Regions from separate parts of the Streptomyces sp. RLB3-17 genome, predicted to be linked through region 2. Evidence: riboswitches for the same ligand, from Rfam matches in the RefSeq annotation. Region 2 holds a riboswitch; the other holds the start of a gene.
The links. Region 2 has a riboswitch for glycine ahead of gcvT (glycine cleavage system aminomethyltransferase GcvT). Riboswitches for the same ligand answer to the same signal wherever they lie in the genome.
Positions count from the first base shown of each region.

Region 1: it holds a riboswitch for glycine, as region 2 does, so the genes downstream of both, gcvP (aminomethyl-transferring glycine dehydrogenase) here and gcvT (glycine cleavage system aminomethyltransferase GcvT) in region 2, are expected to answer to the same signal.

Region 1 is NZ_CP041610.2:2,524,034-2,529,893, reverse strand. Features, by position in the region: gene FNV62_RS11890 (MerR family transcriptional regulator) at 1-428, shown strand, start outside; gene FNV62_RS11885 (DNA polymerase IV) at 473-1,867, shown strand; gene FNV62_RS11880 (PRC-barrel domain-containing protein) at 1,959-2,330, opposite strand; glycine riboswitch at 2,445-2,540, shown strand; gene gcvP (aminomethyl-transferring glycine dehydrogenase) at 2,721-5,606, shown strand; gene FNV62_RS11870 (DUF5999 family protein) at 5,706-5,860, opposite strand, start outside.
Region 2 is NZ_CP041610.2:7,711,553-7,717,412, forward strand. Features, by position in the region: gene glyA (serine hydroxymethyltransferase) at 1-1,206, opposite strand, end outside; gene gcvH (glycine cleavage system protein GcvH) at 1,220-1,597, opposite strand; gene gcvT (glycine cleavage system aminomethyltransferase GcvT) at 1,726-2,844, opposite strand; glycine riboswitch at 2,991-3,091, opposite strand; gene FNV62_RS34950 (AAA family ATPase) at 3,260-3,940, shown strand; gene FNV62_RS34955 (enhanced serine sensitivity protein SseB) at 4,051-4,854, shown strand; gene FNV62_RS34960 (enhanced serine sensitivity protein SseB C-terminal domain-containing protein) at 5,053-5,860, shown strand, end outside.

The sequences.
Region 1 (5,860 bases), 5.2 Mb from region 2:
ACTACTGGGCGAGGACAGGTCTGGTCGAACCGAGCGTGCGGCCCGCCTACGGGTCGGGGACCCAGCGGCTCTACAGCTTCCGGGATGTCGTCGTCCTGAAGATCGTGAAGCGGTTCCTCGACACGGGAGTGTCGTTGCAGAACATCCGCACCACGGTCCAGCACCTCAGGGAACGCGGCTTCCGGGACCTGGAGCGGATGACGCTGATGAGCGACGGCGCGACCGTCTACGAATGCTCCTCGCCCGACGAGGTCCACGCTCTGTTGCAGGGCGGTCAGGGCGTCTTCGGGATCGCCGTGGGCGTGGTGTGGCGGGACGTCGAGAGCGCGCTCTCGCAGTTGCACGGGGAGCGTGTGGACACGGGCGAGACGCTCGTCGGGCACAACCCGACGGACGAGCTGGCGCGCCGGCGCAATCGGGCCGTCTGAGGTCCGCGGAGGCATTGTCAGTGGCGTAGGGCAGCATCGGACATGTGAGAACCGCGCCCACGATCCTGCATCTCGACATGGATGCCTTCTTCGCCTCGGCGGAGCAGGCAGCCAAGCCGAGCCTGCGCGGGAAGGCCGTCGTCGTGGGCGGGCTCGGACCTCGCGGAGTCGTCGCGACCGCCTCGTACGAGGCACGGGTCTTCGGGGTGCACTCGGCGATGCCCATGGCCCAGGCACGGCGGCTGGCGCCGAACGCCGCGTATCTCGTGCCCCGCTTCACGCTCTACCGGGAGGTCAGCGAGCAGGTGATGGGGCTGCTGGGGGCGCTGTCGCCGCTGGTGGAGCCGCTGAGCCTGGACGAGGCGTTCGTCGATCTGGAGGCGGGGGCGGCGGCCTGGGACGAGGCTTCCGCGCGGCTGGCCGGGGCGAAGCTGCGCGCGGACATCCGGGCCGTCACGGGGCTGACGGGTTCGGTGGGGCTCGCCGCGTCCAAGATGCTCGCCAAGATCGCTTCGGAGCAGGCGAAGCCCGACGGTCTCGTGGTCATAGAACCCGGGACGGAGCGCGCGCTGCTGGGGCCGATGTCGGTGCGGACGCTGCCGGGCGTCGGGCCCGCCACCGGGGACCATCTGCGCCGGGCCGGGATCACCACGGTCGACGAGATCGCCGAGGCGGGCGAGGACGAACTCGTACGGCTGGTGGGGAAGGCACACGGGCACGCGCTGTACGCGATGGCGCTGGCGCACGACGAGCGGCCCGTGGTGGCCGAGCGGGAGACGAAGTCCGTGTCGGTGGAGGACACGTACGACGTGGACATCCACGACCGGATGCGCGTCGGCCTGGAGGTGCAGCGGCTCGCCGACCGGTGTGTGCGGCGGTTGCGGGATGCGGGGCTGTCCGGGCGGACCATCGTGCTGAAGGTGCGGAGGTACGACTTCTCGACACTGACCCGGTCCGAGACGCTGCGGGGGCCGACGGACGACCCTGGCGTCGTACGGGAGGCTGCCGCGCGGCTTCTGGAGGCGGTGGACACGACCGGGGGCGTGCGGTTGCTGGGGGTCGGCGTCTCGGGGCTCGCCGACTACACGCAGGAGGACCTGTTCGCCCAGGCCCAGGCTCAGGCGCTGGCGGAGGCCGAGGCCGCCGCGGGGGAGTCGGCGGTGCTGGAGCATCCGGACGAGCAGGGGGCGGAGGAAGTGGCCGCCGAGCAGGCGCCGCCTGCCGAGCGGCGGTGGCCTGCGGGGCATGACGTGCGGCATGTGGAGTACGGGCACGGATGGGTGCAGGGGAGCGGGCTCGGGAGGGTGACCGTGCGGTTCGAGACGCCTTACTCCGAGCCGGGGCGTGTGCGGACGTTTCGTACGGATGATGTGGCGTTGGAGTTGGCTGATCCGTTGCCGTTGGTGAGGGGGGCCGTGTGCGATCGCCGTGGGGGGTGAAGTCGGCTTTGCGCTGCGGGCGGTGTGTGGCTGGTCGCGCAGTTCCCCGCGCCCCTGAAGGGGCGCGTCGGCTGGGCCCCATCCAGAGAAGTCAACCCTCGTCCGTGCCTGCCAGGCGGCCGAAGTCGCGGTCCGGGGGCGGGGGCGGGGGTGTCACGTCCAGGCCGTAGTGGTGGTAGAGCTGGAGTTCCTGTTCGGGGGAGAGGTGGCGGCCCACGCCGAAGTCGGGGGCGTCCTTGATCAGGGCGTGGTCGAAGGGGACACGCAGCGTGCCCTCGACGACTTCGCTGGGCTCCAGGGGGACGAAGGCGTCCCTGCTGAACAGGCCTGTCCGTATGGCGGCCCACTCCGGGACGCCGGTCGCGTCGTCGAGATAGACCTCGTCGACCGTGCCGATCTTGGCGCCGTTGCGGTCGAGCGCCTTGCGGCCGATCAGGTTGCGCGGATCGATGTCGGTCTGCACGGTCCCTCCACTCGCTAGCAACTCATCCGTAAGCACTACAAAAGAGCACATTCGTGAAGGTGGCCACTCGAAAGCTCGTGCGTTGTCCTCGCTGGTAGGCTGGCAAGCGGCTGCTGACCCCGTGCGGGAGAGTCCTCCAGACATCATCGGAGGCGCCGAAGGAGCAAATCCTCCCCGGAATCTCTCAGGCACACGTACCGCACGGACGAGGTCACTCTGGAAAGCAGGGCGGGTGTCGAAGGCCTCCGCCCTCACCGACGGTGAAAGCCGGGTCGCAGCGAGCGGGCGGGCCGGTGAAGCTCTCAGGTTGAGATGACAGAGGGGGAGGCCGTCGGGGTACCCGCGCCGTGGTGCCCCTCGAAGGTCGTGTCAGACCAGGAGGCCTCCGCAATGACCGCCCATCGCATTCCGCTCTCCGAGCTCGAACAGGGAATCCCCTTCGAGCAGCGCCACATCGGGCCCGACCCCGAGGCGCGGGCCAAGATGCTCGCGCAGGTCGGGTACGGCTCGCTCGACGAGCTGACGGCCGCCGCTGTGCCGGACGTCATCAAGAACGCCGAGGCGCTGGAGCTGCCGGGCGCGCGCACCGAGGCCGAGGTACTGGCCGAGCTGCGCTCCCTCGCGGACCGCAACCAGGTGCTCGACTCGATGATCGGCCTCGGCTACTACGGCACGTTCACGCCGCCGGTGATCCTGCGCAACGTCATGGAGAACCCGGCCTGGTACACCGCGTACACGCCGTACCAGCCGGAGATCTCCCAGGGGCGGCTCGAAGCGCTGCTGAACTTCCAGACCGTCGTCGCCGAGCTGACCGGGCTGCCCACCTCCGGCGCCTCGCTGCTCGACGAGGGCACCGCCGCCGCCGAGGCGATGGCGCTGTCCCGGCGCATGGGCAAGAACAAGAAGGGCCTCTTCCTGGTCGACGCGGACACCCTGCCGCAGACCGTCGCCGTCATCGAGACCCGCGCGGAGCCGACCGGCGTCGAGATCGTCGTCGCCGACCTGAGCGAGGGCATCCCGGCCGAGATCGCCGGGCGTGAGATCAACGGTGTACTGATCCAGTACCCGGGCGCCTCCGGTGCCGTGCGCGACCTGAAGCCCGTCATCGAGCAGGCGCACGAGCTCGGCGCGGTCGTCACGGTCGCCGCCGACCTGCTCGCCCTCACGCTGCTCGCCCCGCCCGGTGAGCTCGGCGCCGACATCGCGATCGGTACGACCCAGCGCTTCGGCGTGCCGATGGGCTTCGGCGGTCCGCACGCCGGATACATGGCGGTGCGTGAGACGTTCGCGCGCAGCCTGCCCGGCCGGCTGGTGGGCGTCTCCGTGGACGCCGACGGACACAAGGCGTACCGGCTCGCCCTGCAGACGCGGGAGCAGCACATCCGCCGTGAGAAGGCGACCAGCAACATCTGTACGGCGCAGGTGTTGCTCGCGGTGATGGCCGGCATGTACGCCGTCTACCACGGCCCCGAGGGCCTGCGGACCATCGCGCGGCGTACGCACCGGTACGCCACGATCCTCGCCGCGGGCCTGACGGCCGGCGGGGTCGAGGTCGTGCACGGCGCCTACTTCGACACGCTGACCGCGCGGGTGCCGGGCCGGGCCGCCGAGGTCGTGGCGGGCGCGCGCAACGGAGGCGTCAACCTCCACCTCGTCGACGCCGACCACGTGTCGATCGCCTGCGACGAGACCACCGCCCGCAAGCAGGTGGGCGCCGTCTGGACCGCGTTCGGCGTCGACGGTGACATCGAGGCCCTGGACGCCGTCGCCGAGGACACGCTGCCCGCGGCGCTGCTGCGCACCGACGACTACCTCACGCACCCGGTCTTCCACCAGTACCGCTCCGAGACCGCGATGCTGCGCTACCTGCGCAAGCTGTCCGACCGTGACTACGCGCTCGACCGCGGCATGATCCCGCTGGGCTCCTGCACCATGAAGCTCAACGCGACCACCGAGATGGAGCCGGTCACCTGGCCCGAGTTCGGCCAGCTGCACCCCTTCGTGCCCGCCGAGCAGGCGCAGGGCTATCTCACCCTCATCCAGGAGCTGGAGGAGCGGCTCGCCGAGGTCACCGGGTACGACAAGGTGTCGCTCCAGCCGAACGCGGGCTCCCAGGGCGAGCTGGCCGGGCTGCTGGCCGTCCGCGGCTACCACCGGGCCAACGGCGATGACCAGCGCACGGTCTGCCTGATCCCGTCCTCCGCGCACGGCACGAACGCCGCGAGTGCCGTGATGGCCGGCATGAAGGTCGTCGTCGTGAAGACCGCCGAGGACGGCGAGATCGACGTCGAGGACCTGCGCGCGAAGATCGAGCAGCACCGCGACCAGCTCGCGGTGCTGATGATCACGTACCCCTCGACGCACGGTGTGTTCGAGGAGCATGTCGCCGACATCTGCGCGCAGGTGCACGAGGCCGGCGGGCAGGTGTACGTCGACGGCGCCAACCTCAATGCGCTGGTGGGCCTCGCCAAGCCGGGCCACTTCGGCGGTGACGTCTCCCACCTGAACCTGCACAAGACGTTCTGCATCCCGCACGGCGGCGGCGGTCCGGGCGTGGGCCCGGTCGGCGTACGCGCGCACCTGGCGCCGTACCTGCCGAACCACCCGCTGCAGCCCGCGGCCGGCCCCGAGACCGGCGTGGGACCGATCTCCGCCGCTCCCTGGGGCTCGGCGGGCATACTGCCCATCTCCTGGGCGTACGTCCGTCTCATGGGCGGCGAGGGACTCAAGCGGGCCACGCAGGTGGCGGTGCTGTCCGCGAACTACATCGCCAAGCGCCTGGAGCCGCACTTCCCGGTGCTCTACACCGGTCCCGGCGGGCTCGTCGCGCACGAGTGCATCATCGATCTGCGTCCGCTGACCAAGGCGACCGGCGTCAGTGTCGACGACATCGCCAAGCGGCTCATCGACTACGGCTTCCACGCGCCGACGATGTCCTTCCCGGTGGCCGGCACGCTGATGATCGAGCCCACCGAGTCCGAGGACCTGATCGAGCTCGACCGTTTCTGCGACGCGATGATCGCCATTCGCGCGGAGGTCGACAAGGTCGGTTCGGGCGTCTGGGCGGCCGAGGACAACCCGCTGCGCAACGCGCCGCACACCGCTGCCGCGCTCGGCGGCGAGTGGGAGCACGCGTACACCCGCGAGGAGGCCGTCTTCCCGGCCGGTGTCTCGGCCGCGGACAAGTACTGGCCGCCGGTGCGCCGCATCGACCAGGCGTACGGCGACCGGAACCTGGTCTGTTCCTGCCCGCCGCTGGACGCTTACGAAGAGTAGTCATCCTCGGATACGCGTCGGGGCCGGTTCGGAGATCACGTCTCCGGGCCGGCCCCTCTCCATGTCAGGGTGGCGGTCACCGCCACCCGGTTGTGCGGCTCAGGCGGCCGTCATCACGTGCTCGCTGCCCTGGGGGCGGTGCGGGGCGATGATCTGGCCGTCGGGCAGGAGCTCACCGGTGTCCTCGAAGAGCAGAACGCCGTTGCACAGCAGGCTCCATCCCTGCTCCGGGTGGTGCGCCACGAGGCGGGCGG
Region 2 (5,860 bases):
CAGGGACTCCGCGTCGTAGGAGGGCTTCAGCGCCTCGGCGATGATGTCCGCGACCTCGGTGAAGTCCTCGGCCTGGAAGCCGCGGGTGGCGAGGGCGGGCGTGCCGATGCGCAGGCCGGACGTGACCATCGGGGGGCGCGGGTCGTTCGGGATGGCGTTGCGGTTGACCGTGATGCCGACCTCGTGGAGACGGTCCTCGGCCTGCTGACCGTCCAGCTCGGAGTTGCGCAGGTCGACCAGGACCAGGTGCACGTCCGTGCCCCCGGACAGGACGTCCACGCCCACGGCCTTGACGTCGTCCTGGACCAGGCGCTCGGCCAGGATCCGCGCGCCGTCCAGCGTGCGCTGCTGGCGCTCCTTGAAGTCGTCGGAGGCGGCGACCTTGAAGGAGACGGCCTTCGCGGCGATCACGTGCTCCAGCGGACCGCCCTGCTGACCGGGGAAGACCGCGGAGTTGATCTTCTTCGCCAGCTCGGCGGTGGACAGGATCACGCCACCGCGCGGGCCGCCCAGCGTCTTGTGGGTCGTGGTCGTGACCACGTGGGCGTGCGGCACCGGGTTCGGGTGCAGGCCCGCGGCCACGAGGCCCGCGAAGTGCGCCATGTCGACCATCAGGTACGCGCCGACCTCGTCCGCGATCCGGCGGAACGCGGCGAAGTCCAGCTGACGCGGGTAGGCCGACCAGCCCGCCACGATCAGCTGCGGCCTGGACTCCTTGGCGAGGCGCTCGACCTCGTCCATGTCGACCTGGCCGGTCTCGTCGTTCACGTGGTACGCGACCACGTTGTACAGCTTGCCGGAGAAGTTGATCTTCATGCCGTGGGTGAGGTGCCCGCCGTGCGCGAGGTTCAGACCCATGATCGTGTCGCCCGGCTTCAGCAGCGCGAACATCGCCGCCGCGTTGGCCTGGGCGCCCGAGTGGGGCTGCACGTTCGCGTGCTCGGCGCCGAAGAGCGCCTTGACGCGGTCGATGGCGATCTGCTCGACCACGTCGACGTGCTCGCAGCCGCCGTAGTAGCGGCGGCCCGGGTAGCCCTCGGCGTACTTGTTGGTCAGGACCGAGCCCTGGGCCTCCATGACCGCGACCGGAGCGAAGTTCTCCGAGGCGATCATCTCCAGGGTGGACTGCTGGCGGTGCAGCTCGGCGTCGACGGCGGCGGCGACGTCCGGGTCCAGCTCGTGCAGGGGGGTGTTCAGAAGCGACATCAGTCAGAAGTCCTTAAGAGCCGGAGAACTCGGTGTACTCGTCGGCGGAGAGCAGGTCGGCCGGCTCGTCCGTGACGCGTACCTTGAACAGCCAGCCGCCCTCGAAGGGGGCGGAGTTCACCAGCGACGGGTCGTCGACCACGTCCTGGTTGGCCTCCACGACCTCGCCGGTGACCGGCGCGTACAGGTCGCTGACCGACTTGGTCGACTCCAGCTCGCCGCAGGTCTCGCCCGCGGTCACCGTGTCACCGACCTCCGGAAGCTGGGCGTAGACGACATCGCCGAGCGCGTTGGCCGCGAACTCGGTGATGCCGACCGTCGAGACGCCGTCCTCGGCGACCGACAGCCACTCGTGCTCCTTGCTGTAGCGCAGCTGCTGGGGGTTGCTCATGGCCTGAATTCTCCTGTACGCGGGGGAGTGCGGATGAACGGGATGACCGAGTGGTCTTGGGATACGAGACGTGACACAGCGGCGTGCGTCACGTGGGCGCGCTGGACGGGGCCCTTTCGGCCCCGAGGCTACTTCTGGCGCTTGTAGAACGGCAGCGCCACGACCTCGTACGGCTCATGGCTGCCCCGGATGTCCACGCCGACCCCGGCCGTGCCCGGAGCGGCGTGCGCGGCGTCGACGTACGCCATCGCGATCGGCTTGCCCAGCGTGGGGGAGGGCGCGCCGGAGGTGACCTCGCCGATCACCTTGCCGTCGGCGACGACCGGGTACCCGGCGCGCGGCACGCGACGGCCCTCGGCGACGAGCCCGACGAGTACCCGCGGGGGGTTCTCCTCGGCGCGGGAGGCGGCCTCCTGGAGCGCGGCACGTCCCACGAAGTCCCCCTCCTTCTCGAACTTCACGACCCGCCCGAGCCCCGCGTCGAAGGGGGTGAGCGAGGTGGTCAGCTCGTGCCCGTACAGCGGCATGCCCGCCTCCAGGCGCAGCGTGTCGCGGCAGGAGAGGCCGCAGGGGACGAGCCCGACGGGCGCGCCCGCGTCCGTCAGCGCCTGCCACAGCTTCTCGGCGTCGGACGGGGCCACGAACAGCTCGAAGCCGTCCTCGCCCGTGTAGCCCGTGCGGGCGATCAGCGCCGGGACGCCCGCGACGGTGCCCGGCAGACCGGCGTAGTACTTCAGCCCGTCCAGGTCGGCGTCGGTCAGCGACTTGAGGATGCCGGGGGACTCGGGGCCCTGCACGGCGATCAGCGCGTACGCGTCCCGGTCGTCGCGCACGAGGGCGTCGAAGCCGGCGGCACGCTCGGCGAGCGCGTCCAGCACCACCTGGGCGTTGGAGGCGTTCGCGACGACCATGTACTCGTTCTCGGCCAGTCGGTAGACGATCAGGTCGTCCAGGATGCCGCCGTCCTCCCGGCAGATCATCGTGTAGCGGGCGCGGCCGACGCCGACGGAGGCGATGTTGCCGACCAGCGCGTGGTTGAGCAGGCCGGCGGCCTGCGGCCCGGTGACCGTGATCTCGCCCATGTGCGACAGGTCGAAGAGGCCGGCCCGGGTGCGCACGGCGAGGTGCTCGTCGCGCTCGGAGCCGTAGCGCAGGGGCATGTCCCAGCCCGCGAAGTCGGTCATCGTCGCGCCGAGCGAGCGATGCAGGGCATCGAGCGCGGTGAGACGGGGTGCGTTACTGCTCATCGGTGGGGCTCCCAAGGCATGACGGCGAGGTCGTTCCTCCCCATCTGTCATCGGAACCTGAGAGGTTCATCACGACCCCGCGAACGGAGGTCCTGACTTGCACCTTGGGTGGAGCCACTGGACAGCGGCCCGCTTTTCAGATGTGCCTCGCCCGCGCGGTAACGGGGCCTGAGAGATTCAAGGGAGGGACTTGCTCCTTCGGCGCCCGGGTACCCGAAGGTCCCCGGAACTCTCCCGCGCGGATTCAAGCGGCCGGTATGCAGTTGGCGGGCACATCATCGCACGCGCCGTCCGATCACGGCAGTCCGCATCTGTAACCGGCCTGTGGCAGTCCGCGTACGGAAACGAGAGACACCGCGCATTACCTTCTCTTTACACTCGACGGGGATGGGACTCCACACCCAAGGGGAGGACGATCACGGTGAACAGGACCACGGCGTACGCCACGACCTCGGGCCTCGCGCTGCCCGAGCAGCCCGGTGCCCCGGCCAGGACCCGGGAGGCGTGCGGAGCGCTGCCGACAGCCGTCGTCCGGGACCTCAGGGAGCGCGCGGGACACTCTCCGCACGGTCTGCACTTCGCGGCGCCCGACGTCGTCGTGGTCACCGGGTTGCCGGGCAGCGGCAAGTCGACCCTGATGCGCCGCGCCGTCGAGGGCCCGCGCATCGACTCCCAGGACACCCGGGACCGCTGGGACGAGTGGACGGGCGGCCGGCTGCCGTACGCCGTCTACCGGCCCCTCGTCCGCCTCGCGCACTACGCGGGCCTGCGCCGCTCCCTGCGCTCCGGCGCCGGGCTCGTCGTGCACGACTGCGGTACGCAGGCCTGGGTGCGCCGCTGGCTCGCCCGCGAGGCCCAGCGCCGTGGCGGCACCCTCCACCTGCTGCTGCTCGACGTCACGCCCGGCACGGCGCTGGAGGGCCAGCGCGAGCGCGGCCGGGGCGTGTCGCGGTACGCGTTCGCCCGTCACCGGGGCGCGGTCGCCCGACTGCTGCGCTCTGTCGAGCGCGGCGACCTGCCGGAGGGCTGCGGCTCGGCGGTGCTCCTCGACCGGGACGCGGCGGACGTACTGCGGCGGATCGGCTTCGGTGACTGAGAAACGGCCGCGAGTGGCCGAGAGCGGTCGGGAAGTCATATGGGCCCACTAACCTTTCCAGCCAGAACACCAGAACAGTGGTTCACCGCAGGCGGTAGACAGGTAGACAGATGGACATCCCCGACTTCCCGGACTTCTCGGCACCGGCGTACCCGCAACCCGGCCCCCACCCCCACTCGCACGGCGGCTGGCCGGGCAACGAACTGGAGGAGGTGCTCTCCGCGTCCCTCGGAGTGCCCTCGGCCGGCGGCCGCATCGTCGAGGTCCTCGGCCGCAGCTTCGTCTGGGTGCCGCTGCCCAACGGCGGCGGACCGCACGCGGGATCCCTCGACCTGCCCACCCTGGAGATCGAGGGCCAGGCGTACGTGCCGGTCTTCAGCTCCGAGGAGCAGTTCCGCCAGGTCGCCGGCGGCCATCTGGCGTACACGATCGCGCCCGCGGTCGAGTTCGCCCGCGGGCTGCCCCCGCAGGTCGGCATCGCGATCAACCCGGACGGGGTGGTCGGTGTGCCGCTGCCGCCCCTCGCGGTCGCCGAGCTGTGCCGGACCGGGCGCACCCCGCTGGACGGGCCCACGAGCGGTGGCCGGGTGAAACTCTACGAGCCCGACTGGCAGGACGACCCGGTGGACTTCTTCGCCGCCGCCTCGGCCGAGTTCGCGGCGACGGGAGTCGTCCTGACCGCCCGCCGCTGTCTGGCCAGCATCGAGGGCGACGACCCGGTCATGTTCGTCGGGGTCGAACTCTCCGTGTGGGAGGGAGACCTCCGGGCACTCCCCATGGACGCCCTCTCCCGTGCCCTCGCCCGCGTCGCGGTCAAGTGGCCGGTGAACCTCGTCCTCCTCGACGTCGCCCAGGACCCGGTGGCCGACTGGATGCGAGCCCAGGTACGGCCCTTTTATCAGCAAGGCCAGTAGAAGCGCCCCGTCAGGGGCGCGGGGAACTGTGCGAGCAGCCACAACGGACGTGCCGCGGCCCAAACGCAGCGAGCCCCGAGCTCCCAACGGCTTCCCCGGCGGAGCGCATTCGCCGCTTAAGCTGGTTCCATGGCTCGGCCGGGGTTCGGCCGAGGTGTTGGTCGACGTCATGATTTCTTCGCGAAGGGGCGGTTGAAGGTGAGCGCGTCGGGCACGGCCGCGGCCGGTCAGGTCGAGCACATGCTGCGCCAGGTGACGCCCGGGCGTTACGACGCCTACGAGGCGCTCCTTCGCGCGCTCGCGACCCCGTCGTCCGGTCAGGTGTGGATGCTGCTCTGGCACGGCCAGGCGGGCTCCCCGGACGCCCAGTACGGGAACATGGAGGTGGAGGGCTTCGGCTACGCGCCGTGCGTCACCTCCGCCCAGGAGCTCTCGGCCAGCGGCTGGAACCGGTCGTACGAGGTCGTCGACGGTCTCGACGTGGCCCGCACCCTCTACCCCGACCACTTCGGGCTCTGGCTCAATCCGCACGCCCCGGGCGGCGGGCTCGGTATTCCCTGGCTCGATCTGCGCAGAATCGCGGCGGGTCTGGAGCGCCAGCCCGCCGGCCCGCTGCGACTGTCCGAACCCGGCATCGAGATCCCGCAGTTCTACGCCCTGCTCACGCAGAACGCCCATCGCACCACCGCCGTGCGCTCGCTGCGCCGCGCCTGGGTGCAGCCGGCGCTCGGGGCGCCGTACCTGGCCATCGGACTGGACGTCTACGACACGTCGCCGCCCGCCGTCGACTCGGTGCGGGCGATGATGCAGCAGTCCATCGGTGCGGTTCCGGACGGGCTGCCCGTGTCGACCGTCGCGATGTCGGACGAGTACGACCCGGTGGCGATGTGGCTGCGCGCCAACGCGCGGCCGTTCTACGACCGCGAGGCCCACGCGGCCCCCGCGGCCCCCGCCCAGGCTCCGATGGCGGGTGGGTACGGCTATCCACCGGCACCCGGCGGATACT